Regions from separate parts of the Saccharopolyspora gregorii genome, predicted to be linked through region 2. Evidence: riboswitches for the same ligand, from Rfam matches in the RefSeq annotation. Region 2 holds a riboswitch; each other region holds the start of a gene.
What was found. Region 2 has a riboswitch for cobalamin ahead of H1226_RS16870 (ABC transporter substrate-binding protein). Riboswitches for the same ligand answer to the same signal wherever they lie in the genome.

Region 1 (7,377 bases), 180 kb from region 2:
TCTCCGGGATGGGGGATGCCGAATCCTGCCGTCGGTTCGACGCGGTGCGGGTGGGCGGCTCCATCCCGTCGACCGCCACAAGGGCTATCAGGCCGCATCAAGGGCCGTCCGCTCGAACGTGGCGGTAGGCACGTCGGTGCCCCTTGACCCGGCCTGATCGGACTACGCCCGGTCGACGGGATGGAGCCACCAGGCCGCCCCTCATGCAGGGAGAGACCCCACTACCCGCCGGTTCCGGGCGCACGCGCAGGGCGGACCCCACTACCCGCCGGTGCCGGGTGCTAATCGTCTCGCAGCGATCGCAGGCACGGACGGGCGCGTTGCCGAACACGGTGTGTCTCCCCGGAACCGGTCGTGGCGCGCGGCGAACTGACCCGATGGCGACACGAGCCCCGCCCAGCGTCAAGCAGCAGGAAAACTTTTCGGCCGGACCACACTGCATCCCCACATCCTCGGGAAGCGGTCCGGCCGAAAACTTTTCCTAGGCGCTGCTTGACCCTGCACGCGCCTCGTGTGGTCCCGCCATCAGTTCGCCACACCCCACGATCTCCAGGGAGCCACACCGTGCAGTTCCTCATCCACGCCGTCCGTACCTGCGAACGCTGCGAGACCCGGTTTCGTTGCTGGCAACACCTCGCGCAGCTCTGCGACGATTGCCGACCCGCGCCGCGCCCGGTCGGACAGTTGGCCCTGTTCCCACCCCGTCAGGCACGTGGCGAACGCCAGCTCACGCACTGAGCGGGCACGCGGCACGGCCCGCCGCCCGACAGGGTGGCGGGTCACCCCCGCAACCGGGCATCACCCAGGCCGTCCACAGGCCGTGAGACAGTCGGAAACCCCCTGTTCAAGTCAGTACCACTCGTAACCGTTCGCACTGGTCAGAGCACCCGCGCGGACATTGCCACACGTCAGCGAACCCCGGTGATAAGAACGGACCGTTCGTCCGAACTCGTGGGACGGGCGGTCCGTTCACCCCGACCATCCTGAGGTGAACGGACCGTTCGTCCGACCAGATGGGACGAACGATCCGTTCACTCGGCCCCCGCACAGAGACGATCTCGCCCGGTCGCGGGGTGAACGGACCGTCCGTCCAGCTCTAGTGGACGAACGGTCCGTTCACTCCACCCGCACGACCCGGGTGGACGGCTCCTCCGGCCGATGTCGTGGACGAACGGTCCGTTCACCCGGTGCGGGCCGAGTGCCGGGTCCGCCCGTCACCAGGTACCGGTCCACGAGCAGGTTGAGGCCGGTGCACAGGGCCACCAGCAGGCCCGCGGGCACCAGCACGGCGCACGGCTGCAGGAACAGCGCCTCCTGGTTGCGCTCCACCAGCACCGCCCAGTCCGCGGTGGCCGGGTCGATCCCGAGGCCGAGGAAGTTCGCCGAGGCCACCAGGTACAGCACCAGGCTCAGCCGCCCGCCCGCGTCCACCGCGACGGGCCCGAGCACGCCGCGCCCGACGTAGCCGAAGTGCACCCGCCACCACGATTCCCCTTGCAGCGCCATGGCTTCCACCACCCCGCGCCGCCGGGCGCCGAGCGCCGCGCTGCGCACGATCCGCACCACCGCGGGCAGCTGCAGCAGCGCCACGGCGACGACGAGCGCCGCACCGGTCCGGGTTCCGGTCGCGGCCAGCACCATGAGCACCAGCAACCCGGGCAGCGCCAGCACCAGGTCCAGCCCGCGGGTCAGCCACCGGTCGATCCACCGGTGGGGCTGCCCGACGGCGGCCAGCGCCAGCGGCACCCCCACCAAGTAGGTCAGCAGCAGCGCGCCGCCCGCCAGCACCAGCACCGAACCGCCGCCGTGCAGCGCGAGGGCCAGCACGTCCCGCCCGAGCACGTCGGTGCCCAGCGGGTGGTCCGCCCCGGGCGGCAGCAGCGGGACGTTCGCGGCCCGCACCGATCCGCCGCCCGGCAGCAGCCCGGCGAGCACCGGCCCGGCCAGCGCCGCCAGCAGCGGCACCCCGAGCAGCAGCCACCCGGCGGCGCGGCTCACCGCGCACCCGCCCGGAACCGCCGCGCCACCAGGTCGATGACCAGGTTGATGCCGATGGTGATCACCGCGAACAGCAGCGCGTAGCCCTGCACCACCGGCAGGTCGCGGGCCTTGACCGCTTCCACGAATCCGGAGCCGATCCCGCCGAGCGCGAACAGCGCCTCCACCACGACGACGCCGCCGAGCAGCCCGTCCACGGTGCGCGCCAGCTGCTGCAGCACCGGCCCGATGGTGTTCGGCAGCACGTGCCGCAGCACCACGTCGCGCTCGCCGAGACCGGCGCGGCGCACGTGGGTGGCGTACTCGGCGCCGTTCGCGGTGACCACACCGGTGCGGACTTGGCGGGCGAGCGCGCTGAGCTGCTTCGCGGCGAGCACGCCGACGGGCAGCACCAGCACCGCGGGCTCCGTCACCAGCGACCACCCGGACAGCCCGCCCGCGGTGGCCGGCAGCCAGCCGGCCCGCACCGCGAACACGCCGACGAGCAGCAGCGCCAGCGCGAACTCGGGCACCGAGTTCAGCAGCACCACCACCGAGTTCACCGCCCGGTCGAACCGGCTCCCGGCGCGCAGCCCGCTGCGCACGCCGAGCCACCCGGCCAGCGGCAGCACCACCAGCAGCGTCAGCGCGGTGAGCAGCGCGGTGGTGGCGGCGTTGCGGGTGATCTCGTCGAGGACGGGCCTGCCGGTGCGCAGCGAGGTGCCGAGGTCCCCGTGCAGCATCCCGCCGGCCCACTGCGCGAACCGCGTCCCCCACGGCTGGTCGAGCCCGAGCCGCCGCCGCAGCACCTCCAGCTGCCCGGTGTCGGCGTGCTCGCCGAGCACGACCTGCGCCGTGTCGCCGGGCAGCAGCGCGGTCAGCGCGAACACGCCGACGGCGACCGCGGCGATCTGCACCAGCGCCACGCCGAGCCGGGGCAGCACCGCGGCGGACGCCCGCGCGGCGGGCGCGATCAACCCACGCTCACCCGATCGAAGCGGGCCCAGTCCAGCGAGTTCGGCGGCGCGCCCCGCACCCCGGCCACGGAGGTGGCGGTGGCGACGTTCCAGCCGCTGAAGCCCCACACCACGTTGCCGCTGCTCTCCCGGGCGAGCCGCTGCGCGCGCACCAGCAGGTCGGCTCGGCGGGCGTCGTCGGCGGTGGCCAGCGCCCGCCCGTAGAGCTCGTCGAACTCGGCGGAGCGGTACCCGGTGTAGTTGTTGCTCCCCGCGTCCGAGGTCATGCGCTGCCCGAGGAACGTCGGCACCGGCAGCGCCGCGGTCCGGGACAGCGAGGCGACGCCGTGCTCCTTGATGTCGGAGAAGTACGTTTCGGCCGGCCCGATCCGCGGCGACACGCGCATCCCGGCCTCGCCGAGCTGCTGGGCGATGAGGCTGGCGGCGGATTCGAAGTAGGGGTCGACGGAACTGGTCTGCAGTTCCCAGCTCAGCCCGTCGGCCCCGGCTTCGCGCAGCAGCGCCCGGGCGGCGTCGACGTCGCGCGCGGGCGCGGGCAGGTCCGGCGGGTAGTACTTCAGCCCGGCGCCGAACAGGTCGTTGCCGAGCCTGCCCTGCCCGCTGAGCGCGATGTCCAGCAACGCCTGCCGGTCCAGCCCGGCGCGCACCGCCTGCACCAGCCGCGGATCGGAGAACGGCGGCCGGTCCACCTTGAGCAGCAGGGCCTGCATGGTGCCGAACGGCGCCGAGTGCACTCGCGCCCGGCCACCCTGCTCCAGCAGCCGGACCGAGTTGGCGCTCACGTCGTGCGCGTAGTCGACCTGCCCGGACAGCAGCGCGTTAACCCGTGCGCTCTCCTGCTCCATGAGCACGAATTCCAGCTCGGCCGGGGTGGCGGGCCCGGACCAGTGCCGGTCGAAGCGGGCGAACACGGCGGTCCCACCGGGTTCGAAGGAGACGAACCGGAACGGGCCGGAGCCGACGGGGGCGGTGAAGTCGGTGGTGCCCGCGGGCACGATCTCGGTGGCGGGCGCGCCCCACGCCGACGGGAACTCGAAGTTCGGCGCGCCCAGCACGAGTTCCAGTTCGGTCGCCGAGATCGCCCGGCTGGCGCCGAAGTCGACGTCGGCGAAGTGCGAAGCGGACTGGGCCGCGGTGGCGTCGTCGGCGATGCGCCGGTAGGTGAACAGCACGTCCTCGGCGGTCACCGGCCTGCCGTCGTGGAATTCGGCCGGGCGCAACCGGATCCGCCACCGGGTACCGGTCGGGTCGGGCTGCCAGCTCTCGGCGAGCCGCGGCACCACGCTCATGTCGTCGGCGTAGCCGACGAGCGTGTCGAACAGCGCCTTCGCGCGGGCCTGGTCGACGAACAGCGAACCGGTGTGCGGATCGAGCGATTCGGTGGCGCCACCGGCGGGGAACGCCAGCCGCAGCCTGCCCGCGCTCGCCCCGGAACCACCGGCGCAGGACACGAGGGGGACCGCGGCGATCGCTCCGGCCACGCCCGCGAGCAGCCGCCTGCGACCGATCACGCCGCTCACGCGGCGCGGGCCGGTTCGGGAACAGCGGGGAAACCGGGCGTGTGCGGCGAATCCGGGTGCACTGCGTACCTCCTCCGGGGCTCCGCGACCCCGTGCGAATCGGTACGACGGTGCCAGTCTCCTGGCTCGCGGATCGACGTCGCGCCCGGCCTTCCCATCGGCTGCCCGACAGTGGCGCTGGTGGACGCGGCTCCCCGTTCACAGTGGCGGGACCGCACCGGATTCGCACCGGTTTCCTGCACACCGTCGCATTGGAACGACTCGTCAACTTTTCAGCCCGCGTCGTGCCTTGTCAAGGAAGTGTGAACCGCTCGGCATCACGTCACCGCGGGTCGCGGTGCCGTCGCCCACCGCCCGCGCGCGGCGGAGCGCCCGCCCGGCCTCCTCCGGAGAACGGTGCAGCACCCGGCGGGCGAGCGGGCGAGGGGATTCCCGCGTTCGGCAGCGGGGAGCGCGCGGAACCGCGGCGGCCGCCACCGCACCGGGCAGACTCACCGGCACCCGCCGACGACGACGAGGAGCCGCCATGCCCACGCCCGGTTTCCCACCTGGAACCCTGGACGCCACCGGTTATCCGATCTGGCTGTCCGAACTGGACGTGCCGGGCCCGAACCACACCGCGCACCTGGTGCGCGACCTGGAACCGGCGCGGGCGCTGGAGGTGCTCGGCGCGGACCCGGGTTCCGCCGCGGCGTGCACGCTGCCCGAGCAGCGGCCGGACGAGTTCACCTCGCTGCCGCGCGCGGCGCTCGGCGATCCGCAGTGCCTGTCGGTGCTGCTGGCGACCCGCATCGGCGGCTGGACGCTGGTGTTCGACGACGCGGGCACCACCTTCCAGGTCGGCGGCCTGGACACGATGCGCGCACTGCTCGGCGGGATGCGCACCGGGGACTGGTCCGCGCTGCAGGAGCCGGAGGTCCCGCGGCCCGTCCCGGGAGCACCGGCGGAAGCCCTCTCCGCGTCCGGCGGCCCGGCGATGACGTTGCACGCCAACATCAGCGGGTTGCTCAGCCTCGACTACGCGGTGGACGGTTCGCGCGCGTACCGCACGACTTCCGACGACCTCGACCACGAGACCGCCGAACCACCGGCCGAGGTGCGCGCCGCCGCCGCGGCCGCCGGCATCGTGGAGCGCGCCCACCTGGAGCCGGGCGAGACCGACGAGGCCGCGGTGACCCGCATCGGCTGCGCGCTGGCCGGGGTGACGTGGACGATGGACGACCTGCGGGCGGCTCCGCTGGTGGCGGTGGCGCTGACCTGAGCGCCCGCGCCCCGCGTTCCCCTCGCGCGGTTCCGGGGGCGCGTCGGCGGATTCCGCAGCGGGTGGTCGCGCAATGGTGGGAAGCGCAGCGGGTGGAACGGCAGCGGGTGGAAGCGCAGCGGGTGGTGCCACGACCGGGGATTCGGATCCGGGGAGACCTACCACCGACCATTCCGTCCACTGTGGACGCATTTTGCAGTCCGGCTGTTCCGGAGAGCCGGACACGCTCGGAGCCGGAAGTCCGCTCACGCGGGGAAGACCTCCACCCGACCGCGCAGCGGGACGGAATTGTCGGTGCCCTGGGGCAAGGTGCCGAGAAGAACCGAACCGACTGGAGACGACGATGCCCGAACCCGCCTTCCCCGCCGCAGCACTGGATCCCGAGGGCCGCCCCGCGTGGATCACCGAACTCGGCGCGGAGGACCCGCACCAGATCGTGCACCTGGTGCGCGACCTCCAGCCGCGCGAAGCGCTGGAAGCGCTCGGGGCACGGCTCGCGCACGCGCGCCCCTGCACGCTCCCCGAGGAGCGGGCCGACGAGCACTCCTCGCTGCCGCGCACCGCGCTCGGTGAGACCGACTGCGCCTCCGCGCTGCTGGCCGGGCGGATCGGCGGGTGGACCTTCGTGTTCGACGACGCGGGGCACACCGATTCGGTCTCGAACGAGCAGGGCGGGCTCGAATCCGCCGCGCTCGCCCTGTCCCGCACCGGCGGGGCGGCGCTCAGCCTGGCGCACAACTTCGACGGACCGTGCTGCGGCCTCGAATTCGCCGAGGACGGCGCGGAGGTGCTGTGGACGAACTCCGACGACCTCGAAGGCTCGCTCCCCGAGCTGCCGGACCGGATCCGGGAGGCGGTCGCGGCCGCCGGGATCGTCGAGCAGGACCACCTCGACCCGGGTGAACTGGACGAGGAGGCCGTGATCCGCACCGGCTGCGTGCTGGCCGGGATCACCGGGTGGACCTCGGCGGACGTGCGGGCCGCCGAACTGGTGCTCGTCCCCTTCGGCTGACCACCGCGGCGGGGTGAACGGACCGTTCGACCAAATAGATCGGACAGACGGTCCGTTCACTCCACCCCGAAACGCCTGCGCGGTGTGCGCACGAGCGCCGCAGCACCGAGTGAACGGACCCTTCGACCAACTAGACGGGACGAACGGTCCGTTCACTCCCCACCCCCACGGCCCGTTCAGCCGGGCGTGTCGGCGACGAACCGCGCCGCAGCACCGAGTGAACGGACCCTTCGACCAACCAGATGGGACGAACGGTCCGTTCACTCCTCCCACCGGTCAGGTGGGGCGGCGGGTCCGGCGGGTCGGGGTCGCCGTGGTGGGGTCGTCGGGCCAGGAGTGCTTCGGGTAGCGGCCGCGGAGGTCGGCGCGGACCTGCGGGTAGCCGGTCGTCCAGAACGATTCGAGGTCGGCGGTGACGGCGGCGGGTCGCCCGGCGGGCGACAGCAGGTGCAGCAGCAGCGGAACCCGCCCGTCGGCGAGCAGTGGCACCTGGCGCCAGCCGAAGACCTCCTGCACCTTCACCGGCAGCACCGGCCGCTCTCCCGAATAATCGATCTTGATCCGCGATCCGGACGGCACCTCCACGCTCTCCGGCGCGAGTGCGTCGAACCGGGCCGCCCGATCCCACGG
Region 2 (7,377 bases):
GGAGCGGCACCGCCATCCCGCCGGAGGGGGTCGCGCACCCCGGCGAGATCGCGGCCACGCCCGACGGGGACGGGATGCGGGTGGTGTGGAGCGGGGACTCCACCGCGCAGGTCTACCTGCAGACCACGAACCCGGAGGGCTCGCTCGACCTGACGCCCTACGTCGACGGCGGTGGCGCGCTGGTCTTCGACGCGCGGCTCAACGCGGAACCGGGCGAGGGCACCGCGGAGATCGCCGAGCACTGCCACTACCCGTGCGCCGGCGCGCTGCCCGCCGCGAAGCTGTTCGGGGAGCTGCCGGTGGGGCGGACGACGACGGTGAAGATCCCGCTGACCTGCTTCACCGCGGCGGGCCTGGATCCGGAGCGGGTGAACACGCCGTTCCTGGTCTCCGCCCAACGACGCCTGGACGTCACCTTCTCCGACGTGCGCCTGGAACCCGACACGGCGGAGGACCCGGACACCAGACCCTGCACGTCGATCCGCTGACACCCAGGTGAACGCCCCACCCACCCAACCTCCCCAGGCAAGTGGCCCACTCACCCCACCAGGCTCACCAGGTGAGTGGCCCCTTCGACCAACCACGCTGGGCAAGCGGGCCACTCACCTCGGGTGGTCGCGGAACACGAGCCGGGTGACCCCGCGTAGCCGCTAGGTGAGTGGGCCATTCGACCAACCACGCTGGGCAAGCGGGTCACTCACCTCCGCAGGTTGCGCGCGGAGTGGGCGTTGGGTCGGGTCGGCTGGTGGGTGTTCGGGGTCAGGGCGCGGTGCGGAGGCCCGCGACGAGGACGTCGACGAGGCGGCGCGCGTCGTAGCGCGGGTCGTCTTCCGCGCCGATGCAGAGGTTCCCGACGCCGCGCATCAGCTCGATGGCCTCCAGGTCGGCGCGGATCTCCCCCGAGCGCGCGGCGGCGGCGAGCAATTCCGCGCACACCGGCAGCAGCCGGTCCAGGAAGTAGGCGTGCAGCGCCTCGAACCCGTCCTCGTCGGAGCGCAGCACCTTCGCCAGCCCGTGCTTGGTGACCAGGAAGTCGACGAACAGGTTGATCCACCGCCGCAACGCGGCGTACGGGGTCGCGCAGCCCTCCAGCAGCACCGGCCCGGCTTCGGCGCAGGCTTCGATCTGGTGCCGGTAGACGGCGATGATGAGATCGGACCGCGTCGGGAAGTGCCGGTAGATCGTGCCGGTTCCGACCCCGGCCTGCGCGGCGATGTCGCGCACCGGGGCTTCCACGCCGGAGCGGACGAACACCGCGGCGGCGGCGTCCAGCAGCGTCCTCTCGTTGCGCTGGGCGTCCGCCCGCTTGGGCCGCGCCGCGCCGTCGTCTCCGCCCACCGTGCTCCCCTCCCGATGCGGACTTGCCATGCGGAACGCTGTTCCGTATAGTTTCCGGAGTGCGGTTCCGGTTGTTCCATGATGCCAGAGCGGGGCGGCCACCGGAACGCCTCGCCCGACCGCGGCGCCGGCGCGAGCGGGAGCGCTCCACCGGCGCGGCTCCCCGCCCCGAGCGGACCCGGTGCGATCGAGCGACCACCGTGCGACGAACCTGAGGAGAACGGCACTTCCGCGACTCCTCGCCGGGGAAGCCGCGGCACGGCGACCGCGGATGCCGCCACCGCCGACCGGCCGACCCGCGCCGCACCCGTCCTGCCCACCACGATCCCACATCTGCACCAATTAAACGGAACTTTGTTCCGATTGCACTCGACAACACTGGAGGATCCCTCGTGACGCACTCCACCCGCCCCAGCTTCGGGATCGCGACCGCCCCGCAGAACCTGCACCACCGCGACCTCCTGGAGGTCTGGCGCGAGGCCGACGCGATCCCCGAGATCGAGCACGCCTGGCTGTTCGACCACCTGATGCCCATCGGCGGTGACCTGGACGGCCCCGTCTACGAGGGCTGGACGATGCTCGCCGCGCTCGCCGCCGCCACCCGCCGGTTGCGCGTCGGCGTGCTGGTGACCAGCAACCGGTTCCGGCCGCCGGCGGTGCTCGCGAAGATCGCCACCACGGTGGACGTCATCTCGGACGGACGGCTCGACTTCGGCATCGGCGTCGGCTCCCGGCCGGACCACCCGCTGGCCCACCGCGAGTACGCCGCGCACGGGATGCCGTTCCACGACACCGCCCGCGCGGTCGGCGCGCTCGACGAGGCGTGCACGGTGATCCGGCGGCTGTGGACCGAGGACGAGCCGTTCGACTTCGACGGCGAGCACGTGCAGCTCACCGGCGCGTTCGGCAACCCGAAGCCGGTGCAGCGCCCGCACCCGCCGATCCTCATCGGCGGGCGGGCCGCAGCGACGCTGCGGATCGTCGCCGCCCACGCGGACGTGTGGAACATCCCCGGCGGCGACATCGAGGACGCGAAGTCCCGCAGCGCCATGCTGGACCGCCGCTGCGCCGAGATCGGCCGCGACCCGGCGGAGATCACCCGCTCGATCCACCTGGCGGTGGACTACGAGCGGCCCGCCGAGACCCGTGAAGCGATCGGCGCGGCGGTCGAGGCCGGGTTCACCCACGTCGTGCTGGGCCTGCCCGCGCCGTTCCCGCCCGAGGTCGCCCGCTGGGTCGCCGACGAGCTCATCCGCTGACCGGCAGCTCCGGCAGGAACCGGACGTGCGGGTGGCCGTCCACTTCGGACACCTCGCAGCGGACGCCGTAGACCTCGGCGATGGTCCGCTCGGTCAGCACCTCCCGCGGGGTGCCCGCAGCCACCACCCGGCCGCCGGAGAGCACCGCCAGCTCGTCGCAGAACATCCCCGCCAGGTTCAGGTCGTGCAGCGCGATCACGCTGGTCACCGGCAGCCGCCGCACCAGCGCCAGCAGGTCCAGCTGGTGGGCGATGTCCAGGTGGTTCGTCGGCTCGTCCAGCACCAGCTCCACCGGTTCCTGCGCCAGCGCCCGCGCGATCTGCGCGCGCTGGCGCTCCCCGCCGGAGAGCCCGTGCCAGCGCCGGTGCGCCAGCCCGTCCAGGCCGGTCTGCGCCAGGGCGCGGCGGATGATCTCCTCGTCCGCCGCGCTCCGCCCGCCCCAGCCGCTGCGGTGCGGGGTGCGGCCGAGGGCGACGACCTCGGCGACGGTGAGGTCCACGTCCGTGCCGACCTGCTGCTCGACCACCGCCACCCGCCGGGCCAGCTCGCGGCGCGGCCAGCGGTCGGTGGTCCGGTCACCGACCGCCACCGTCCCGCTCGCCGGGCGGCGCAGGCCCGCGAGCAGCCGCAGCAGCGAGGACTTCCCGGACCCGTTCGGCCCGAGCAGACCCACGGTCCGGCCGGGTTCCACGCGCAGCCGCACCCCGTCGAGGATCAGCGCTCCCCCGGCCGACCAGGACACGTCGTTCGCGGTCAGGCTCACGAGACCCTCCCCCGCTTGGCCAGCAGCACGGCGAACGCGGGCACCCCGACGAGCGCGGTGACCACGCCGACCGGCACCTCCTGCGGCGCGGCGATCGTGGTGGCCAGCACGTCCACCCACACCAGCAGCACCGCGCCCAGCACCGCCGTCACCGGCAGCAGCGCGCGGTGCCGCGGCCCCACCAGCAGCCGCGCCGCCTGCGGCAGCACCAGGCCGACGAACCCGATCGCGCCCGCGGCGGCCACGAGCGTCGCCGCCAGCAGCGCCGTCGCCACCAGCAGCACGATCCGCAACCGCTGCACGTGCACCCCGAGGGAGGCCGCCGCGTCCTGGCCGAACGCGAACGCGTCCAGCGCCCCGGCCCGGGCCAGGCACAGCACCAGGCACGCCGCGCACACGATCCCGGCCAGCACCACGTCGTTCCACCGCGCCCCCGACAGCGACCCCAGCAGCCAGAACAGCACCCCGCGGGTCTGCTCCGCGTCCGCCGACGTGATCACGATGTAGGAGGTCAGCGCGGAGAACAGCTGGGTGCCCGCGACTCCGGCCAGCACGGTGTGCCCGGCGGCGCCACCCGCGACCGACGCCAGCAGCAGCACCAGCGCGAACGCCACCAGCGCTCCCGCGAACGCCCCCGCGGTCAACCCGATCGCCCCGGCCCCGAGCCCCAGCACCACCACCGACACCGCGCCCGTGGAGGCCCCGGCCGACACCCCGAGCAGGAACGGGTCGGCGAGCGGATTCCGCAGCAGCGACTGCAGGACCGCCCCGCACACCCCCAGCCCGGCACCGCAGATCGCCGCCAGCAGCGCCCGCGGCAACCGCAGCTGCAGCACGATGCCCTGCCCGATGCGGGACACCTCGGTGTCCACCAGCCCGAGCCGGTGCCCCACCACGCTGCCCACGTCGGCGACCGACAGGTCCGCGGGCCCGAGGGTGACCGCGGCGGCGATCGACAGCAGCAGCGCCGGGATCCCGGCCAGCACGATGGCGGAGGCGGGCAGCCGCCCCGCCGTCACCGCTGCCGGTCCAGCTCGACGAGCCGGTCCGCGAGCCGCTCGATGCCCTGCACGGTGCGGAGGCTGATGTTCAGCTCGGTGCCGGTCATGCTCAGCAGGTGGTCGTCGCGGACCGCGGCGAGCCGGGACACCGCCGGGTCCTCGTGCAGGAACCGCTCCTTCGCCGCGAGCCCGTCGCCTTCGCCGTCGCGGGTGAGGTCGCCGAGCACCAGCAGGTCCGGGTCGCGGGCCAGCACGTCCTCCCAGGACACCTGCGGCCACATCGAGGTGACGTCGTCGTAGGCGTTGCGCACGCCCAGCTCCCTGGCCATGATCGCCGGAGACCCGGTGGAGCCCGCCACGTACGGGGATTCGGTGCGGGCGAACCAGAACAGCACCGAGGTCTCGCCGCGCGAGTCCAGCCCGGCGACCTTCTGCCGCGCCGCCTCCACCCGGCCGCGCAGCTGCTCGTTGAGCGCCCGGCCCCGCTCGGGGACGCCGAACAGGTCGGCGATGTCCTGCACCTCCTGGTGGATGTCGGCCAGCTGCACCGGTTCCGGCAGCGGCGCCTCCTCCGGCAGGCAGTTGCTCGGCGACAGGTAGGTGGGCACGCCGAGCTCGGTGAACCGCTCGCGGTCGGCGACGCGCTCGTCGGTGAACATGGCCTGGTAGGCGCCGAGCACGATGTCCGGTTCGGTGTCCAGCACGGACTCGAACGACGGGGTGTTCTCGGCGAGCTTCGGCACCCGCGCGTTCGCCGCGGCCAGCGGCGGGTCGACCGGCTCCGTCCAGGTCGCGGTGCCCACCATCCGGTCGGCCAGTCCCAGCGAGAGCATGATCTCGGTGGTCGACTGGTTCAACGACACCGCCCGGCGCGGCGGTTCCGCGACGGTGACCTCGGTGCCGCAGTTGTGCAGCGTCGTCGCCCCGGCCACGGGTGCGGTGTCGTCGGCGGGGGCGGCGCAGGAGACCAGCACGGTCGCGGTCAACGCCACCAGTCCGGCCCGGAACGCGCGGGGGCGCGAGAACGGCATGTCACGTGGTTCCTCACCCCGGACCCATGCGCGGGGCCCGGCAGGCTGCGACCCGGCACCGAGTGCGGTCCGGGGAGCCAGCCAGGTCTTCGGGCTCGGGTTCGCCGGGCGAGGTCCCTTCCCGGACCCGGTGGTCCAGTGGTCGCGGCCGTGCGGCCGTTCCTCGCCCATCGCCCCTACCGCTGCGCGTCAGCTCCGGATTCCGACCGGATTCCCTGCCCTCGCGGGCGCGACTGGCTCCCGAGCACCCTAACCGGACATACCACTACCCCATCAAGGTGATGTTCCTCGCTGGAAGCACCGCCACTCGTTCTGCTTTCGGGGATGGGTGGCGGAACCTCAGCGCCCGGCGTGCGGCGGATGTTCTCCGTCGACGGGGGTATGTGCAGCTGTTCGCATTCGGTGACCGGCCGGACGGGCGGGCCCTGCGGAGCCTGCCTCGGGTGATCCGTCAAGCTGGAGCCGGGGCCGCACCACCCGCTCGGCGGCTGCCCGCGCGCCGGTGGTGCGGTACTGACGAGCAGGGATTCCTGGGGAGGAAGCATGGGGCTCGACGACGGGCCGGGTGCGGTGCGGGCGGGTCGCGCGGCGCGCGCCGTGCTGGCGGGCGCGCGGTCGTTCCGCGCCGCCGCGCACGGGCTGCTCGCCGAACCGGACCGGCTGCGCGAGCAGGCCCGGCAGCAGTACGACGCGTTCCGGCAGCGGGAGGCGTGGGAGCGGCTGCGCGGGATGCCGGTCGGCAGGCTCCGCGACGCCGCGCGGACCAGGTTGCGGCTCGGCGAGCTGGAGCGCGCCGGGTACCGCACCGCCGCCGACGTGGCCGCCGCGACCCCGGAACTGCTGCAGGCCGTGCCCGGCGTCGGCCCGGCCACCGCGCAGGAGGCCGCGGCCGCCGCCGCGCGGCTCGCGCGGGCGAGCGCGCAGGACGTGGTGCTGCGCATCGACCCGGACCGGCGCGACCCCGAGCACGCCGCGCTGCTGGCGACCGTGCGGGCCTGGGAACTCGCCGGCGAGCGGATCTCGGCGCAGCAGCAGGAGATCCGGCGCGGCCTCGACGCGCTGGACGAGCTGGAACCGGTGGCGCAGCGAGCGGGCAGCAGGCTGCGGATGTGGTTCACCGGGGCCGCCCGCCGCACCACCGCGCTCGACGCGCTGGCGCGGGTGGACGAGCTGCTCGCCGAACCCGGCATCCGGCGGATCGCCGCAGCGCAGCCGACTCCCGACGTCGAACGGCCCGATGAGCTGTGGCAGGACTACGAACGCCGCGCCGCCACCTACAACACGCTGCTCGCCGAGCTCACCGGCCACGCCGGGACCGCCGCCGGAGCCACCACCGGGCAGCTGCCGCCGGAGCAGGAGCGGCAGGTCACCGCGACCGGGCTCGACACCGGCCTGATGCGGGTCGCGCTGCGCGGCTACCAGGCGTTCGGCGCGAAGTTCGCGCTGGCGCGGCGGAAGTCGATCCTCGGCGACGAGATGGGCCTGGGCAAGACGGTGGAGGCGCTGGCCGCGATGGCGCACCTCACCGCGCGCGGCGGCACCCACTTCCTGGTGGTGTGCCCGGCCGGAGTGCTGATCAACTGGGTGCACGAGACGTCCCGGCGCAGCGCCCTCGTCCCGCACCCGCTGCACGGCCCGCACCGGGACGCCGCCACCCGCGAGTGGCTGCGCGACGGCGGGATCGCCGTCACCTCCTTCGACACCCTGCAACGGCTGCGCGGGGTGGCGGACGCGCCGCTGTCGATGGTCGTGGTGGACGAGGCGCACTACGTGAAGAACCCGCAGGCGCAGCGCTCCCGCGCGGTGGTGTCCCTGGTGGGCCGGGCGGACCGCGCGCTGCTGCTCACCGGCACCCCGATGGAGAACCGCGTCGACGAGTTCCGCACCCTCGTCGGCTACCTGCAACCGGAGGTGGCCGCGCGGCTCGACGCGCGGGACGCGCTGGCGCCGGGCCGGTTCCGGCGGGCGGTGGCACCGGTGTACCT
Region 3 (7,377 bases), 2.1 Mb from region 2:
CCGCCCACCACGCGCTGCTGGCGGGCAGCGGTGTCCGGTTCCTCCCGCCGGAGGAGGTGCTGCACCGCGATCCCGATGGCATCGCCACCTTCGACCTGACCGCCCTCCGCGCCGCCCTGCCGAGCTGATCTGCCGGTCGATGGCCCATTCGACCACGAAGAACGGGCGGGTGGGCCATTCACCTGGGGCCGGGGTCAGTCGCGGCGGGCGACGAGGACGACACCGGGGCCGGTGTGCTCGTCGGCGGGCAGGCGGAGTTCGGCGGTGGGGTGCAGGCCCGCCTGCTCGACGAGCGCGGTGAGCTGCTCGGGCCGCCACTGGTACGTGGTCCAGCGGACCGGGACGCCGTAGTAGGCCTTGGTGCGCTGCACGTCGTCGTCGCCGACGTGCGTCGCGATGATCAGCTGACCGCCCGGGACGAGCGCGCTCGCGAACGACGACAGCACGCCCGGCAGCACCTCGCGCGGCAGGTTGAACAGCGACCACCAGCCGAGCAGCCCGCCGAAGGACGAGTCCGCCAGGTCGAGCTCGGTGGCGGAGCCGACGCGGAACGAGCACCCCGGATGCAGCCGCCGCGCGTGCTCGACCATCCGGGGCGACAGGTCCACGCCCGACACGTCGAGCCCGCGTTCGGCCAGGTAGCCGGTGACCGTGCCCGGCCCGCAACCGATGTCGAGCACCGGGCCGAGCCCGGCGACCTGATCGGCGAACACGTCCATCGCGGCGCGCAGCCACGGGTGGGCGCGGACGTCGCCGATGCCCGTCGTGGTCACCATGTCCACGTAGTTGTCGGCCACGCGGTCGTAGGACTCCCGGACGACGTCGAGATCAGGAACCGGAACACCCATCCCGGCACCCTATGCCGCGGTGACGGCCCGGCGGGGCGGAACCCGCGGGCCGCCCGCCGAGTCCCCGGCGGGCGGCCCGATCCGTCAGTCCCAGGTGAGGGAGGAGCCGGACTGGTATTCGGTGACGCGGGTCTCGAAGAAGTTCTTCTCCTTCTTCAGGTCCATCGCCTCCGACATCCACGGGAACGGGTTCTCGACCTCGGCGAACACCGGGGTGAGGCCCAGCTGCGCGCAGCGGCGGTTGGTGATGAAGTGCATGTACTGCTCGCACAGCTCGGCGTTGATGCCGAGGATGCCGCGGGGCATGGTGTCCCGGCCGTAGGCGACCTCCAGGCGGCACGCGTCGGCGAGCATGCCGCGCACCTCCTCCTGGAACTCGGCGCTCCACAGGTGCGGGTTCTCCAGCTTGATCTGGTTGATGCAGTCGATGCCGAAGTTCAGGTGGATCGACTCGTCGCGCAGGATGTACTGGTACTGCTCGGCGATGCCGACCATCTTGTTCCGCCTGCCCAGCGACAGGATCTGCGCGAAACCGGTGTAGAACCACATGCCCTCGAAGATCACGTAGAAGGCGATGAGGTCGCGCAGGAACGCCTGGTCGCGCTCCGGTCCGCCGGTGGCGAACTCGGGGTTCTCCAGGTTCTGGGTGTGCCGCAGCGCCCACTCGTCCTTCTCCGAGATGGACGGGATCTCGCGGTAGGCGTTGAACAGCTCGCCCTCGTCGAGGCCCAGGCTCTCGCAGATGTACTGGAAGGTGTGCGTGTGCACGGCCTCCTCGAACGCCTGGCGCAGCAGGTACTGGCGGCACTCGGGGTTGGTGATGTGCCGGTACACGGCGAGCACGATGTTGTTGGCCACCAACGACTCCGCCGTGGCGAAGAACCCGAGGTTGCGCTTGAGCATCAGCCGCTCGTCCTCGGTGAGCCCGTCGCGGGAGCGCCACAGGGCGATGTCGGCGTGCATGGACACCTCGGTGGGCATCCAGTGGTTGTTGCAGCCGGCGAGGTACTTCTCCCACGCCCAGCCGTACTTCAGCGGCAGCAGCTGGTTCACGTCCGCCTGCGCGTTGATCATCGCCTTGTCGTCGACGTTGATCCGGCCCGCGCCGCGGTCGATCTCGCCGAGCCCGGTGGCGTCGGTCGTGTGCACGGAAGTCATGAGTCCTCCAAGGGGAACGGGGCGGTCACTGGCAGGCTTCGCAGTCCGGGTCGTCGATCGCGCACGCCTGCGGCTGCGGCGACGGGGCCGGGGCCGGGGCGGCGGCGGGGGAGACCGCGTTGAGCTTGCCGTCGGTGCCGCGCAGCGTGGACTTCTCCACGTGCGTCGCACTGCTGGACCGCAGGTAGTAGGTGGTCTTGAGGCCCTTGCGCCACGCCAGCCGGTACAGCTCGTCGAGCTTGCGGCCGCTCGGCGCCGCCATGTACAGGTTCAGCGACTGCGCCTGGTCGATCCACTTCTGGCGGCGGGACGCGGCCTCGACCAGCCAGCGCGGCTCGATCTCGAACGCGGTGGCGTACAACGACTTCAGCTCCGCGGGCACCCGGTCGATCGGGGCCAGGTCGCCGTCGAAGTACTTCAGGTCCTGCACCATCGCCTCGTCCCACACCCCGGCGGCCTTGAGGTCCCGCACCAGGTCGGCGTTGAGCACGGTGAAGTCGCCCGACATGTTCGACTTCACGTACAGGTTCCGGTACAGCGGCTCGATGGACTGGCCGACGCCGCAGATGTTCGAGATCGTCGCCGTCGGGGCGATGGCCAGCACGTTCGAGTTGCGCATGCCGTTCGCGCGCACCCGCTCCCGCAGCCCGTCCCAGTCCAGTGTGGACGAACGGTCCAGGTCGACGCCGGTCTCGCGGGCCTGCGCCAGCAGCTCCAGCGAGTCGATCGGCAGCACGCCCCGGCTCCACAGCGAACCCTCGAACGACTCGTAGCGCCCGCGCTCGGCGGCCAGCTCGGAGGACGCGGCGATCGCGTGGAAGCTGATGTGCTCCATGCTCAGGTCCGCGAACTCCACCGCCGCCTGCGAGGACATCGGGATGCGCTGCGCGAACAGCGCGTCCGAGAAGCCCATCAGGCCCAGGCCCACCGGGCGGTGCCGCAGGTTCGAGGCCCGCGCCTCCGGGATCGTGTAGAAGTTCACGTCGATGACGTTGTCCAGCATCCGCACCGCCGTGCGGGTCGTGCGCCGCAGCCGCTCCACGTCCAGGCCCTCGGCCGTCACGTGCCGCGCGAGGTTGATGGAACCGAGGTTGCAGACCGCGACCTCGTCCTCGCTCGTGTTCAGCGTGATCTCGGTGCACAGGTTCGAGGAGTGCACCACGCCCGCGTGCTGCTGCGGCGACCGCAGGTTGCACGGGTCCTTGAAGGTGATCCACGGGTGCCCGGTCTCGAACAGCATCGTCAGCATCCGGCGCCACAGATCCACCGCGCGGACCTGGCGGAACACCTTCAGCTCACCGCGCTCGGCGGCCGCCTCGTACTCCCGGTAGCGCTGCGCGAACGCGGTGCCGTACAGGTCGTGCAGGTCCGGCACCTCGTCCGGGGAGAACAGGGTCCACGGCTCGTCGGCCTCGACCCGGCGCAGGAACTCGTCCGGCACCCAGTTCGCCGTGTTCATGTCGTGCGTGCGGCGCCGGTCGTCCCCGGTGTTCTTGCGCAGGTCGAGGAATTCCTCGACGTCCACGTGCCAGGTCTCCAGGTACGCGCACACCGCGCCCTTGCGCTTGCCGCCCTGGTTCACCGCGACCGCCGTGTCGTTGGCGATCTTCAGGAACGGCACCACGCCCTGCGAGGAACCGTTGGTCCCCTTGATGTGCGCGCCCGTGCCCCGCACCGGGGTCCAGTCGTTGCCGAGCCCGCCCGCGTACTTCGACAGCAGCGCGTTGTTGCTGATGCCGTGGAAGATCCCGTGCAGGTCGTCGTCCACAGTGGTCAGGAAGCAGGACGACAGCTGCGGGCGGGTGGTGCCCGCGTTGAACAGCGTCGGCGTCGAGCACATGAAGTCGAACGAGGAGATCAGGTCGTAGAACTCGATCGCCCGCGCCTCCCGGTCGTCCTCGCGCAGCGCCACGCCCATCGCGACCCGCATGAAGAACGCCTGCGGCAGCTCGAACCGCACCCCGTCCTCGTGCAGCAGGTAGCGGTCGTAGAGCGTCTGCAGGCCGAGGAAGCCGAACGCGATGTCCCGGTCCGCGTCCAGCGCCGCGCCCAGCCGCTCCAGGTCGAAGCGGGCCAGCTCCGGGGCCAGCTGCTCCAGCTCGATGCCGCGGCGCACGTAGTCGGCGAAGTAACCGGCGTAGCGGTCCCGCATCTGCACCTGGTCGGCCTCGGCCGGCTCGCCCGCGACGAAGCTCAGCGCCTCCCGGCGCAGCTTGTCCAGCAGCAGCCGCGACGTCACCAGCGAGTAGTTCGGCTCCGCCTCCACGAAGGTGCGCGCCGCCATCGTCAGCGACTCGGCCAGCTCCGCGGAGCTGATGCCGTCGTAGACGTTGCGCCGCACCTCGCGCAGCACCTGGTCGGCGCGCACGTCGTCGAGGTCCGAGCAGGCCTGCTCGACGACGGTCGACACCCGCTCCCAGTCCAGCGGCACCCGGGTGCCGTCCGGCGCGGTCATCTCCAGGACGGGCGCGGCGTCCTCGGTCCGCCGCGCCTCGGCTTCGCGGGCCTGCGCGTGCTCCTCCCGGTAGAGCACGTAGGCGCGGGCGACGCCGTGGTGCCCGCCGCGCATCAGCGCCAGCTCCACCACGTCCTGGATCTGCTCGATGTGCACCAGGCCCTCGGGGCCGGCGTGGCGCAGCACTCCCTGCGCGGCCTGCTCCGTCAACTCCGCGACGACCTGGTGCAACCGCGACGACGACGCGGCCGAATCCCCCTCGGCCGCCAGGAACGCCTTGGTCAACGCCACGGAGATCTTCGTTTCGTCCCAACCGGAAACGGTTCCGTCGCGCCGCAGCACCCGCACTCCTGCCGGTACCACCGCGGTCGCTGACGGCCGGGTCGTGGACTCGGTCACTGGCTCTCTCCTCGCAAGCTCGGACACCTGCCCGGAACTCCTCGGAACGCGCCAGGACCCGCGGCGCGCACGGCACCGCTCGTCCCACGACCCTCCCGCGAGGTCCCGGACGGCGCGCACCCCTCGTGCGCGCACCGATGGCAGGTCTTCGGACTCACGGGCGACCGGTGCTCGGCACCGGGCCTACTGGCCGTCGCTTCCCGGACGCCGAGCGTCCAGTGCTGCACCACCGGGAGGTGGTGACGGCGGTCGTTCCCGTTCACCGCTGCGGGGCAGTCCCGGATTCGCACCGGGTTCCCTGTTGTCACGCCGGGCGGACCGGCGAACCATCAGCGGGCGCCACACTACATCTTGGGTTCGGCGGTGATCCGGACCCCATCATCATCGGCGTGGCGGTGCCGGTGCGGAGGCGCTCGGTAGTCGTCCGCGCACTCCTCGGCCGCATCCTGCCCGGCCGCGGGCGGCTCCGCACGACCGCGAGGTGTGACGCGGAATCGGTGGTGGTCGGCAGCGGGCCCGGGCAGACTGCCTCCCGAGATCACCACCTGGGAGGAAGACCGAACCATGCGTGCCCACCGCGTGCGACGCGGACTCGCCGTCGCCGCCACCGCACTGGCCACCGCGGCCACGGCCACCGGGGCCACCGCCGGCGCCGCGCCGCAGGACCCGCCCGCGACCACCGACGTCCGGCTGATCACCTTCAACGACCTGCACGGCAACCTCGAACCGCCCACCGGGTCCTCCGGGCAGATCGAGCTCGACGACGGCCGGACCGTCGACGCCGGCGGCGCCGCCTACCTCGCCACCCACCTGCAGCGGCTGCGCGACGAGGTGCCGAACTCGCTGGTCTTCTCGACCGGCGACAGCGTCGGCGCCTCGCCGGTGAACTCCGCGCTGTTCCACGACGAACCCACCGTCGACTTCCTCAACTCGCAGGACGTGCGCGGCCACGTCGTCGGCAACCACGAGTTCGACGAGGGCTACCAGGAACTCCAACGGCTGCAGACCGGCGGCTGCCACCCGCAGGACGGTTGCGAGTTCCGGGATTCCTTCGCCGGCGCGGACTTCCCGTACCTCGGCGCCAACGTCACCTTCGAGGACGGCGGTGCCCCCGCGCTGCTGCCGTTCACCGTGCAGGTCTCCGGCGGGGTGCCGATCGGCGTGATCGGCGCGACCCTGCAGGACCTGCCCGACGTGGTCAGCCCCGAAGCGGTGCGCGGACTCCGGTTCGGCGACGAGGTCGAAGCCATCGACCGCACCTCCGACGCGCTGGAGCGCTTCGGCGTCAAGGCGCAGGTCGTGCTGCTGCACCAGGGCGATGAAGCCGACGGCGGCGGCCCGAACTCCTGCCAGGTCACCCCCGGCGGCCCCGCGAGCCGCATCGCGGAACAGGTCTCCCCGCAGGTCGACGCCGTGTTCAGCGCGCACAGCCACCAGCAGTACACCTGCACCGCCACCGACCCGGCGGGCGACCCGCGTCCCCTCGTGCAAGGCGCCTCCTACGGCAGGCTGCTGTCGGTGCTGGACCTGCGCGTCGACCGCGACACCCGCGAAGTGGTGCGGGAGAGCAGCACCGCGCGCAACGAGGTCGTGACCCGCGACGTCGAACCCGACGCCGAGACGGCCGCGCTCGTCGAGGAAGCCCGCGCGAAGGCGGCGCCGATCGCGAACCGCGCCGTCGGCACCGCCACCGGCGACCTGCTGAAGACCCCGGCGCCGTCCGGGGAATCCGGCCTCGGCAGCGTCATCGCCGACGCGCAGCTCGCCGCCACCCGCGACACGGGGGCGCAGCTCGCGCTGACCAACCCCGGCGGGGTGCGCGCCGACCTGCCGCACGCCTCTTCCCCGGCGGGCGAAGGCGACGGCGTCATCACCTACGGCGAAGCGTTCGCGGTGCAGCCCTTCGGCAACACCATGCAGACCATGACCCTCACCGGCGCGCAGCTGCGGGACGTGCTGGAGCAGCAGTGGAGCCCGGAGGGCGAGAACGTGCTGCAGGTGTCGGCGGGCCTGCACTACGAGTACTCGCGGTCCGCGCCCATCGGGTCGAAGGTCTCCGGGCTCACCCTCGACGGCGCACCGGTGGACCCGGCCGCGCCGTACCGGGTGGCGGTGAACAACTTCCTCGCCGGCGGCGGGGACGGGTTCAGCGGCTTCACCGAGGGCACCGACGTCGCGGGCGGGCCGGTGGACCTGGACGCGCTGCTGGGCTACCTGGCGGAGCACCCCGACGTGGTGCCGCCGGCGCCGGACCGCATCACCGCGAAGGATTGAGCCGAGGTCCCGGCGGCGCACCTCGCGCCGCCGGGACCTCCTTCCGCACGGCCACTTCCTCCCGCCGTTCCGCCGGAGGTCCGCCGCACCGTCAGCGGGGGACCGGCCGGGGTGCGATGACCCCGTCGATGCCGAGCGCCAGCTCCTCCGCGCAGTCGCGCCAGGCGTGGCGCGCGCCCACCAGCTCCGCGCAGCGGCGGCGCAGCCCGGCGAGCCTGCCGCGCAGCCGGGCGCTGCGCACCC
Region 4 (7,377 bases), 1.3 Mb from region 2:
TGGCGCTGCTGCTGGTGTCCGGGGCGCTGGCGGTGTTCATCGGCCAGCGCCTGGCGCGGCGGATCGGCGCGGCGTCGGCGACGGCGCTGCGCATCGCCGACGGCGAGCTGGCTGCCCGCGTCGGCAACACCATCGCCGGAGCCGGGCGCGACGAGGTGACCGCGCTCGGCGGGGCGGTGGACGCGATGGCAGCGGAGCTGCGGGCACGGCTGGAAGCGGAGCGCCGGGTCACCGCCGACATCGCGCACGAACTGCGCACCCCGGTGACCGGCCTGGTCACCGCCGCCGAACTGCTCCCGCCGGGGCGGCCGAGCGAACTGGTCCGCGACCGGGTGTCCCGGCTGCGCGGGTTGATCGAGGACGTGCTCGAAGTGGCCCGCCTCGAAACCGACGGGGAGCAGGGCGCCCGGGAACGCATCGGCGCGGACCTGCTCGCCGAGCGGGCCGTCGCCGCCGCCGAGAAACCGGTGCGGCTGGAGGTCGCCGAGCCCGCGGAGGTGGACACCGATCCACGGCGGGTGCAGCGGATCCTGGTGAACCTGCTCCGCAACGCCCACCGGCACGGGCGACCGCCGGTGGTGCTCTCGGTGCGCGGCGCCACCCTCACCGTCGCGGACCACGGCCCCGGCTTCCCCGCGGACCTGCTCGCCGACGGGCCGCGGCGGTTCCGCACCGGACGCGCCGAACGCGGCGGCGGGCACGGGCTCGGACTGACCATCGCGGTCGGGCAGGCGCGGGTGATCGGCGCGGAACTCCGCTTCGGCACCGCCGAATCCGGTGGGGCGCGGGCGGATCTGGTCCTGGGGTGAGCCGCGCGGCCCGCTGCGCGCTCGGCGGCGGGTCACGCGTTCCGCCCGGCTCCGACCCCGGCGAGCGGCCGCGGCACCTCGCGGGGACGACCGGCCGCACGTGACCGCCCGGGTCAGAGGCGGGCCACCAGGTTCTCGAACAGCTCGTCGTAGGTGCCGTCGACGGCCGCGAACCGCTGCGGCTTCACCCGGTCCACGAGCACCTGCCGGATGTCCGGGTCGGCCTGGATCAGGCCGATCGCCTCGGACACGAACTCGCCCAACGGCATGGCCCCGGCGTGGTCGGTGCTCGGCCCCATCAGCGTGGTCCTGGTCAACGGCGGCGCCAGCTCGATCAGCTGCACCGGCGTGCCGCGCAGTTGTGCCCGCACGGCCTCGGTGAAGGCGTGCACGCCGGCCTTGGTCGCCGAGTAGGTCGGCGTCAGCGGCATCGGCACGTAGGCGAGGCCGGAGGTGACGGTGATGATCGACGCTTCGGGCCGGGTGCGCAGGTGCGGCAGGAACGCGGTGAACACGCGGATGGTGCCCAGCAGGTTGGTCGAGATCGTCCGCTCGGCGACTTCGAGCGCATCGGCCTCGAGGTGCCGCTCCGGGAGCATGATGCCGGAGCTGATCAGCACGGTGTCCAAGTCGGGGAACCGGTCGACGACCCGGTCGCGCAGCGCGGTGATGGACGCGGCGTCGGTGACGTCCACGACCTCTCCGGCGAAACCGTGTTCGGTGGCCAGCTCCTCGACCCGCTCCCGGTCGCGGCCGGTGATCACGACGGAGTTGCCGAGCGCGGTCAGCTGGTGCGCGAACTCCAGGCCGATGCCCGACGTGCCGCCGACGATCAGTGCGGTGCGTCCTGTGGTCTTCATCCCTACGTTCGGCGACAAGGACGACCTGATGGACGCGGTCGCCGGGCACGCGCTCAGCACGTACCTCGCGGGCAAGACCGCGATGCGCCCCTCCGGCGACCCGGTCGAAGACCTCCGCAACGGGTGGCGGCTGCACATCGGCTTCGGCCTGGAGAACCCCGACGTCTACAGCGCTCTCTACGGTTCCCGCAGGCGCCACGCCCCCTCGGAGGCGGAGCAGCAGGCGGAACGGATCCTGACCGGCCTCCTCCACGCGATCGCCGAAGCGGGACGGCTAGCGGTCCCCGAACCGCAGGCGGTGCAGCTGATGCACGCGGCCGGGCGGGGCACCATCTTCACCCTGATCGGCAGCGACTCCGACCCGGCGGACGCCGACGCGCTCGCCGACCGCGCCTTCGAGATGGTCCGCGGCGTGATCACCGTTCCAGACCCCGCCGACCGGCCCTCGGCCGCGGACCCGGTGGCGCGCGCGGCCACCACCCTCCGCGCGGCCCTGCCCGACGTCGACCGCCTCACCGCACCGGAGAAGGCGCTGTTGGACGAGTGGCTCGACCGCGTCCAGGGAAGCGGCCCACCCTCGCCCGAACGCTGATCCCACGCGCGGCGCGACACGACCGCAGCGCTTCCGAACCCGGCCGGATCCCTCGCGCGCGGAACCGAACGAGGAACCACCGCGCGCAGCGGCGCATCGCAGAACCGGAGCACGGCGCGACGTCCGATCCGGAGCAGCACGAGAAGATCGTCGTGGAGCACCACCGGACGACTCTCGGTGGCGTCCCGGAAAAGGCGATCGCCGACCACATCGGCCCCGGACCTCCAGGATCACCCCGAAGCGTTCAGCGGCTTCCTGCACATGCGTGACGGCTGGACGTCGAGCGCGTCGGCGCCGAGGGGACGGGGCGGCCACGCATTCCCACCTGATCCGGAAACCCGGCCGCCCGGCGTGCTCCCACGGACCGGTTCCGGCCGGAGAAGGGGAAAGTCGCCGAGCACCGGGACGTCCGCACCGATTCCGCCAACGCGAACGGCGTGTTCCGACCGGTCCGCCGGCCCGACTTCCTCGGCCCTGGGCGAGCAGCGCGAGGCGGGAGGGTAAAGTGGGGGATGATCTTGATCGAGATCGTCCCCCACCGCTGTGACCAGCATCGGAGCGCCCCCGGCAGGACTCGAACCTGCGACCTAAGGATTAGAAGTCCTTTGCTCTGTCCAGCTGAGCTACGAGGGCCCGCACATCGCTCGCGTGAGCTGCAGCAAGCAGGGTAACCGGCCGCTCCGTCGACAGTGGTACCGACGCCAACGGCGTTGCAGACCCGGTATCGAACGGCAAGCTGATCGACAGCTCCACGCCGGGAATCGCGCCGGAAGATCACAGAGGAATCACCGCGCGCACGTCGGGGCCGCCGCGCGAATCCCGCGCGACGGCCCCGACGGCTCCCCCTCAGGAGCAGGATTCGGGCTGCACCCGCAGCACGTCGTCGTCCTTGCCGGCACCGGTGAACGAGTAGTCGTCGACCGGCGTGGCCACGCCGTCGCGCACCTCGTAGGCGACCCGGGAACCGTCGTAGGAGGGTTCCGTCGTCTGGCTCTCGTTCGACGCGGCCAAGGTGATCAGGACCCGGCCGTCCGAGCCCGCGGGCGCGCACTCGTAGCCGAGGCGGGCACCGATCCCGCCGCCTTCGTTGATCTTCAGCGGCTCGCCGTCCTGCGTCTTCAGCTCGCGCGGCGCGCCATCGGCACCCAGGTCCCACACGCTGAACCAGGTGGTGTTCGCGCCGACGGACTCGGTCACCAGCAGTTCCTGCCTGCCGTCGCCGTTCACGTCCAGCACCCGCATCGGCTGGGTGCCGAAGGACGGGTCGCCGGTCAGCACGGCCTCGGTCGTACGACCGTCCACAGTGAACTTGAGCAACTGCTTCGCCCCATTGCCGATGGCGGACAGCTGCGCGGTGTCCGGAGTTCCGCCCCCGTTCAAGTCCACAACGGACGTCTCGCTCGAGTCAGCGGCGGCGATCCCCGCCGGCACCAGCGCCATCGCCGCCACGGCCAGCGCACCGATGCCGACACCCGCCCGAACACCGCTCTTCACCACAGCCGGTTCCTCCCGATCGCTTCGTCGCACCGGGACGGAAGAAATCCGTCCCGCCCCCTCACCTGTTCACAAGACGCACCACCGCGCGGCAGGTTGCCCGCGGTTCGAAAAACCTTCCGGCGGTCGTCGCGGCGCCCGGGTGATCCGGACGGCAGGGCCTTGTCTTCCCGCCAGAAGCAAGTAGCCTCCGAAGTGCTGGTGGTTCGCACAGCCCTGCGAAAGCGGGGGTGCGCGAGGCAAGAGGGAACCCGGTGGAAATCCGGGACTGCCCCGCAGCGGTGAGTGGGAACGAACGCCGTCACCGGTCGCCACGACCGGTCACAGCACTGAGCGCGAGCTCGGGAAGCGACGGCCAGTAGGAGACCCCGGTTCCACCGGGAAGCGCCCACGAGTCCGAAGACCTGCCGCCGGTGCGCGCGTCCTGCGTGACGCGCGCTGTTGCGAGGTCTCGCGGGAAGACCTGGACGAACGAGCCGCCGCGTGCGGCCACGTGTGCCCGGATCCTGCCCGCTCGACCTCGCAGAACTGCCGTCCAGCTCGCGAGGAGAGAGCGTTGACCAGCACAATCGGATCCACCGTGCTCGGGTTCCCCCGGATCGGCCCGAACCGGGAACTCAAGCGGGCGTTGGAGAGCTACTGGAAGTCCCGCACCGGCGAAGCGGAACTGCGCGAAGTCGCGCGCACGCTGCGCACCGACACGTGGCGTTCGCTGCGCGACGCCGGGCTGGACTCGGTGCCGGGAAACACCTTTTCCTACTACGACCAGGTCCTCGACGCCGCCGTCACCTTCGGCGCGGTCCCGCCGCGCTTCGCCGAACTGGGCCTGAACCCGCTCGACACGTACTTCGCGATGGCCCGCGGCGTGGAATCCGCGCCACCGCTGGAGATGACGAAGTGGTTCGACACCAACTACCACTACATCGTCCCGGAGATCGGCCCGGACACCGAGTTCCGGCTGTCCGACCAGACCGTCGTCGACCAGTACCACGAGGCCGCTGAACTGGGCATCAAGACCCGCCCGGTCGTCGTCGGACCGCTGACGTTCCTGCTGCTCTCCAAACCGCAGGACGGCGCGCCCGCCTCGTTCCGCCCGCTGGACAAGGTCGACGAGCTCGTCACCGCCTACGCCGAACTGCTCGGCGAGCTGCACCGGGCCGGGGTCGAATGGGTGCAGCTGGACGAGCCCGCGTTCACCGCGGACCGCTCGCAGGCCGACCTGGACACGCTGCGCGCCGCCTACCAGCGGCTCGGCGAGCTCTCGGAACGGCCGAAGATCCTGGTCGCGTCCTACTTCGGCGACCTCGGGGACGCGCTGGGCGTGCTCGCCTCCTCCCCCGTCGAAGCCGTCGGCGTGGACCTCGTCGCCGGGCAGCGCACCGTGGACGAACTCCCGTCGGTGCCCGGGCTGCGGGAGAAGACGCTCGTCGCGGGCCTCGTCGACGGGCGCAACATCTGGCGCACCGACCTGGACAAGGCGCTCACCACCGCCGCCACCCTGCTCGGCCTCGCCGGCGAGGTCGCCGTCAGCACCTCCTGCTCGCTGCTGCACGTGCCCTACGACGTCGACGCGGAAACCGACCTCGACCCGCAGGTCGCGTCCTGGCTGGCGTTCGCCGCGCAGAAGGTCGGCGAGGTCGTCGTCCTCGACCGCGCGCTGCACCAGGGCCGCGACACCGTCGCCGAGCAGCTCGACGACGCGCGGCGGCGCATCGCCGACCGCGCCGGAGCCGACCGGGTGCGCAACAACCGGGTGCAGGCGCGGCTCACCTCGCTCAAACCCGAGCACGCCCAGCGCGGTGACTACGCGAACCGGCTCGCCGCACAGCGCAAGTCGCTGCGGCTGCCGCCGCTGCCGACGACCACCATCGGCTCGTTCCCGCAGACCACCGACGTGCGCAAGGCCCGCGCCGCGTTGCGCTCCGGAAGCATCGACCACGCCACCTACAAGCAGCGGATGCGCGACGAGATCGAACGCGTCATCCGGCTGCAGGAAGACCTCGGACTCGACGTGCTCGTGCACGGCGAACCCGAGCGCAACGACATGGTGCAGTACTTCTCGGAACACATGGACGGGTTCGCCAGCACGCACAACGGCTGGGTGCAGTCCTACGGTTCGCGCTGCGTCCGGCCGCCGATCCTCTACGGCGACGTGTCCCGGCCCGAGCCGATCACCGTGGAATGGGCCAAGTACGCGCAGAAACTCACCGCCAAGCCGGTGAAGGGCATGCTGACCGGGCCCGTCACCATCCTCGCCTGGTCCTTCGTGCGCGACGACCAGCCGCTCGGCATCACCGCCGAGCAGGTCGCGCTCGCCATCCGGGACGAGGTCAAGGACCTGGAGAACGCGGGCATCCGGGTGATCCAGGTCGACGAGCCCGCGCTGCGCGAACTGCTGCCGCTGCGCTCCTCGCAGCACCAGGAGTACCTGGACTGGGCGGTGCGCTCGTTCCGGCTCGCCACCTCCGGGATCGCCGAATCCACCCAGATCCACACCCACCTGTGCTACTCGGAGTTCGGCGACGTCATCAACGCCATCGTCGACCTGGACGCCGACGTCACCAGCATCGAAGCCGCCCGGTCCCGGATGGAGGTCCTGGACGACCTCAACGCCGTCGGGTTCGGCCGCGGCGTCGGACCCGGTGTGTACGACATCCACTCGCCCCGGGTCCCGGAAGCCGGGGAGGTCACCGACCTGCTGAAGGCCGCGCTCGCCGCGGTGCCCGCCGAGCGGCTGTGGGTGAACCCCGACTGCGGCCTGAAGACCCGCGGCTACGCCGAGGTCGAGACCGCGCTCAAGAACGTGATCAGCGCTACGGCGGCCGTGCGCCCGGCTGCCGGCTGATCCCGAAGCCGGGGGTGGGTGGTCGCTCTTCCCACCACTGCCCACCCCCGGCCCCCGCTCCAGATCGAGTGAACGGACCGTTCGTCCGATCTAGTTGGTCGAACGGTCCGTTCACTCGCGTCAGGCCGGCTCCGCGGCCCGCGCGCCGCCCGTGCCGTGGTTCGGGGTGAACGGACCGTTCGTCCCATCTAGTTGGTCGAACGGTCCGTTCACCCGGCTCGCTGCGGCCGGTGCGCGTGGCGCCGGTGTCACGGGACGACAACGACCCGGCACCGCTGATCACTTTTGCACTACGGCTGCACGTCGTTCCCCGGCCCGCCCTCGCGTCGAGGTGCCGCCGGCCCGGATCCAGCGCGCCGGGCAGGCGCGGACATCCGCAGTGGAACCCGTTGCGGCCCAAGGGATCCGACGTCTCGAGCGCCGAGGGCGGAGCGCGGTTCCGAGACCTCCCGGCACCTACCACGACCCGGCGAAAGCCGCAGTGCAGGTGGTTAGGGTGAGCCGGTGTCGGAGCAGTGGAGCCACAACGTGCACTACCACCCGCTCGTTCTCGACTCGGTGCCCGAAGGATGCGACGCGGCGCTCGACGTCGGGTGCGGCGACGGGACGCTGGTGCGCGCGCTGGCGTCGAGGGCGAAGCGCGCCACGGGCATCGACCGCTCCCGCACGATGATCCGCCAAGCCCGCCGCGCCAGCTACCAGTACGACAACGTGTCCTATGTGGACTCGGACTTCGTCGATTTCGCCGCGAAGGCGCGGGACGGCTCGTACGGGTTC

Region 1: linked by a shared signal. The riboswitch ahead of H1226_RS17505 (ABC transporter substrate-binding protein) and the one ahead of H1226_RS16870 (ABC transporter substrate-binding protein) in region 2 are both predicted to bind cobalamin.
Region 3: linked by a shared signal. The riboswitch ahead of H1226_RS07990 (ribonucleoside-diphosphate reductase subunit alpha) and the one ahead of H1226_RS16870 (ABC transporter substrate-binding protein) in region 2 are both predicted to bind cobalamin.
Region 4: linked by a shared signal. The riboswitch ahead of metE (5-methyltetrahydropteroyltriglutamate--homocysteine S-methyltransferase) and the one ahead of H1226_RS16870 (ABC transporter substrate-binding protein) in region 2 are both predicted to bind cobalamin.

What each region holds. Positions count from the first base shown of each region.
Region 1 covers NZ_CP059556.1:4,048,225-4,055,601, forward strand. The annotation lists gene H1226_RS17495 (ABC transporter permease) at 1,117-1,998, opposite strand; gene H1226_RS17500 (ABC transporter permease) at 1,995-2,954, opposite strand; gene H1226_RS17505 (ABC transporter substrate-binding protein) at 2,951-4,465, opposite strand; cobalamin riboswitch at 4,569-4,735, opposite strand; gene H1226_RS17510 (hypothetical protein) at 5,001-5,735, shown strand; gene H1226_RS17515 (hypothetical protein) at 6,079-6,747, shown strand; gene hrpB (ATP-dependent helicase HrpB) at 7,024-7,377, opposite strand, start outside.
Region 2 covers NZ_CP059556.1:3,867,826-3,875,202, forward strand. The annotation lists gene H1226_RS16845 (Hsp70 family protein) at 1-488, shown strand, start outside; gene H1226_RS16850 (TetR/AcrR family transcriptional regulator) at 760-1,338, opposite strand; gene H1226_RS16855 (LLM class flavin-dependent oxidoreductase) at 1,731-2,597, shown strand; gene H1226_RS16860 (ABC transporter ATP-binding protein) at 2,587-3,360, opposite strand; gene H1226_RS16865 (FecCD family ABC transporter permease) at 3,357-4,379, opposite strand; gene H1226_RS16870 (ABC transporter substrate-binding protein) at 4,376-5,392, opposite strand; cobalamin riboswitch at 5,455-5,645, opposite strand; gene H1226_RS16875 (DEAD/DEAH box helicase) at 5,936-7,377, shown strand, end outside.
Region 3 covers NZ_CP059556.1:1,803,123-1,810,499, forward strand. The annotation lists gene H1226_RS07975 (flavoprotein) at 1-128, shown strand, start outside; gene H1226_RS07980 (class I SAM-dependent DNA methyltransferase) at 195-848, opposite strand; gene H1226_RS07985 (ribonucleotide-diphosphate reductase subunit beta) at 933-2,006, opposite strand; gene H1226_RS07990 (ribonucleoside-diphosphate reductase subunit alpha) at 2,032-4,860, opposite strand; cobalamin riboswitch at 4,983-5,206, opposite strand; gene H1226_RS07995 (bifunctional metallophosphatase/5'-nucleotidase) at 5,425-7,134, shown strand; gene H1226_RS08000 (helix-turn-helix domain-containing protein) at 7,226-7,377, opposite strand, start outside.
Region 4 covers NZ_CP059556.1:5,213,907-5,221,283, forward strand. The annotation lists gene H1226_RS22630 (sensor histidine kinase) at 1-809, shown strand, start outside; gene H1226_RS22635 (SDR family oxidoreductase) at 923-1,669, opposite strand; gene H1226_RS22640 (TetR/AcrR family transcriptional regulator) at 1,659-2,261, shown strand; tRNA gene H1226_RS22645 (tRNA-Arg) at 2,821-2,894, opposite strand; gene H1226_RS22650 (hypothetical protein) at 3,108-3,755, opposite strand; cobalamin riboswitch at 3,941-4,181, shown strand; gene metE (5-methyltetrahydropteroyltriglutamate--homocysteine S-methyltransferase) at 4,312-6,600, shown strand; gene H1226_RS22660 (class I SAM-dependent methyltransferase) at 7,105-7,377, shown strand, end outside.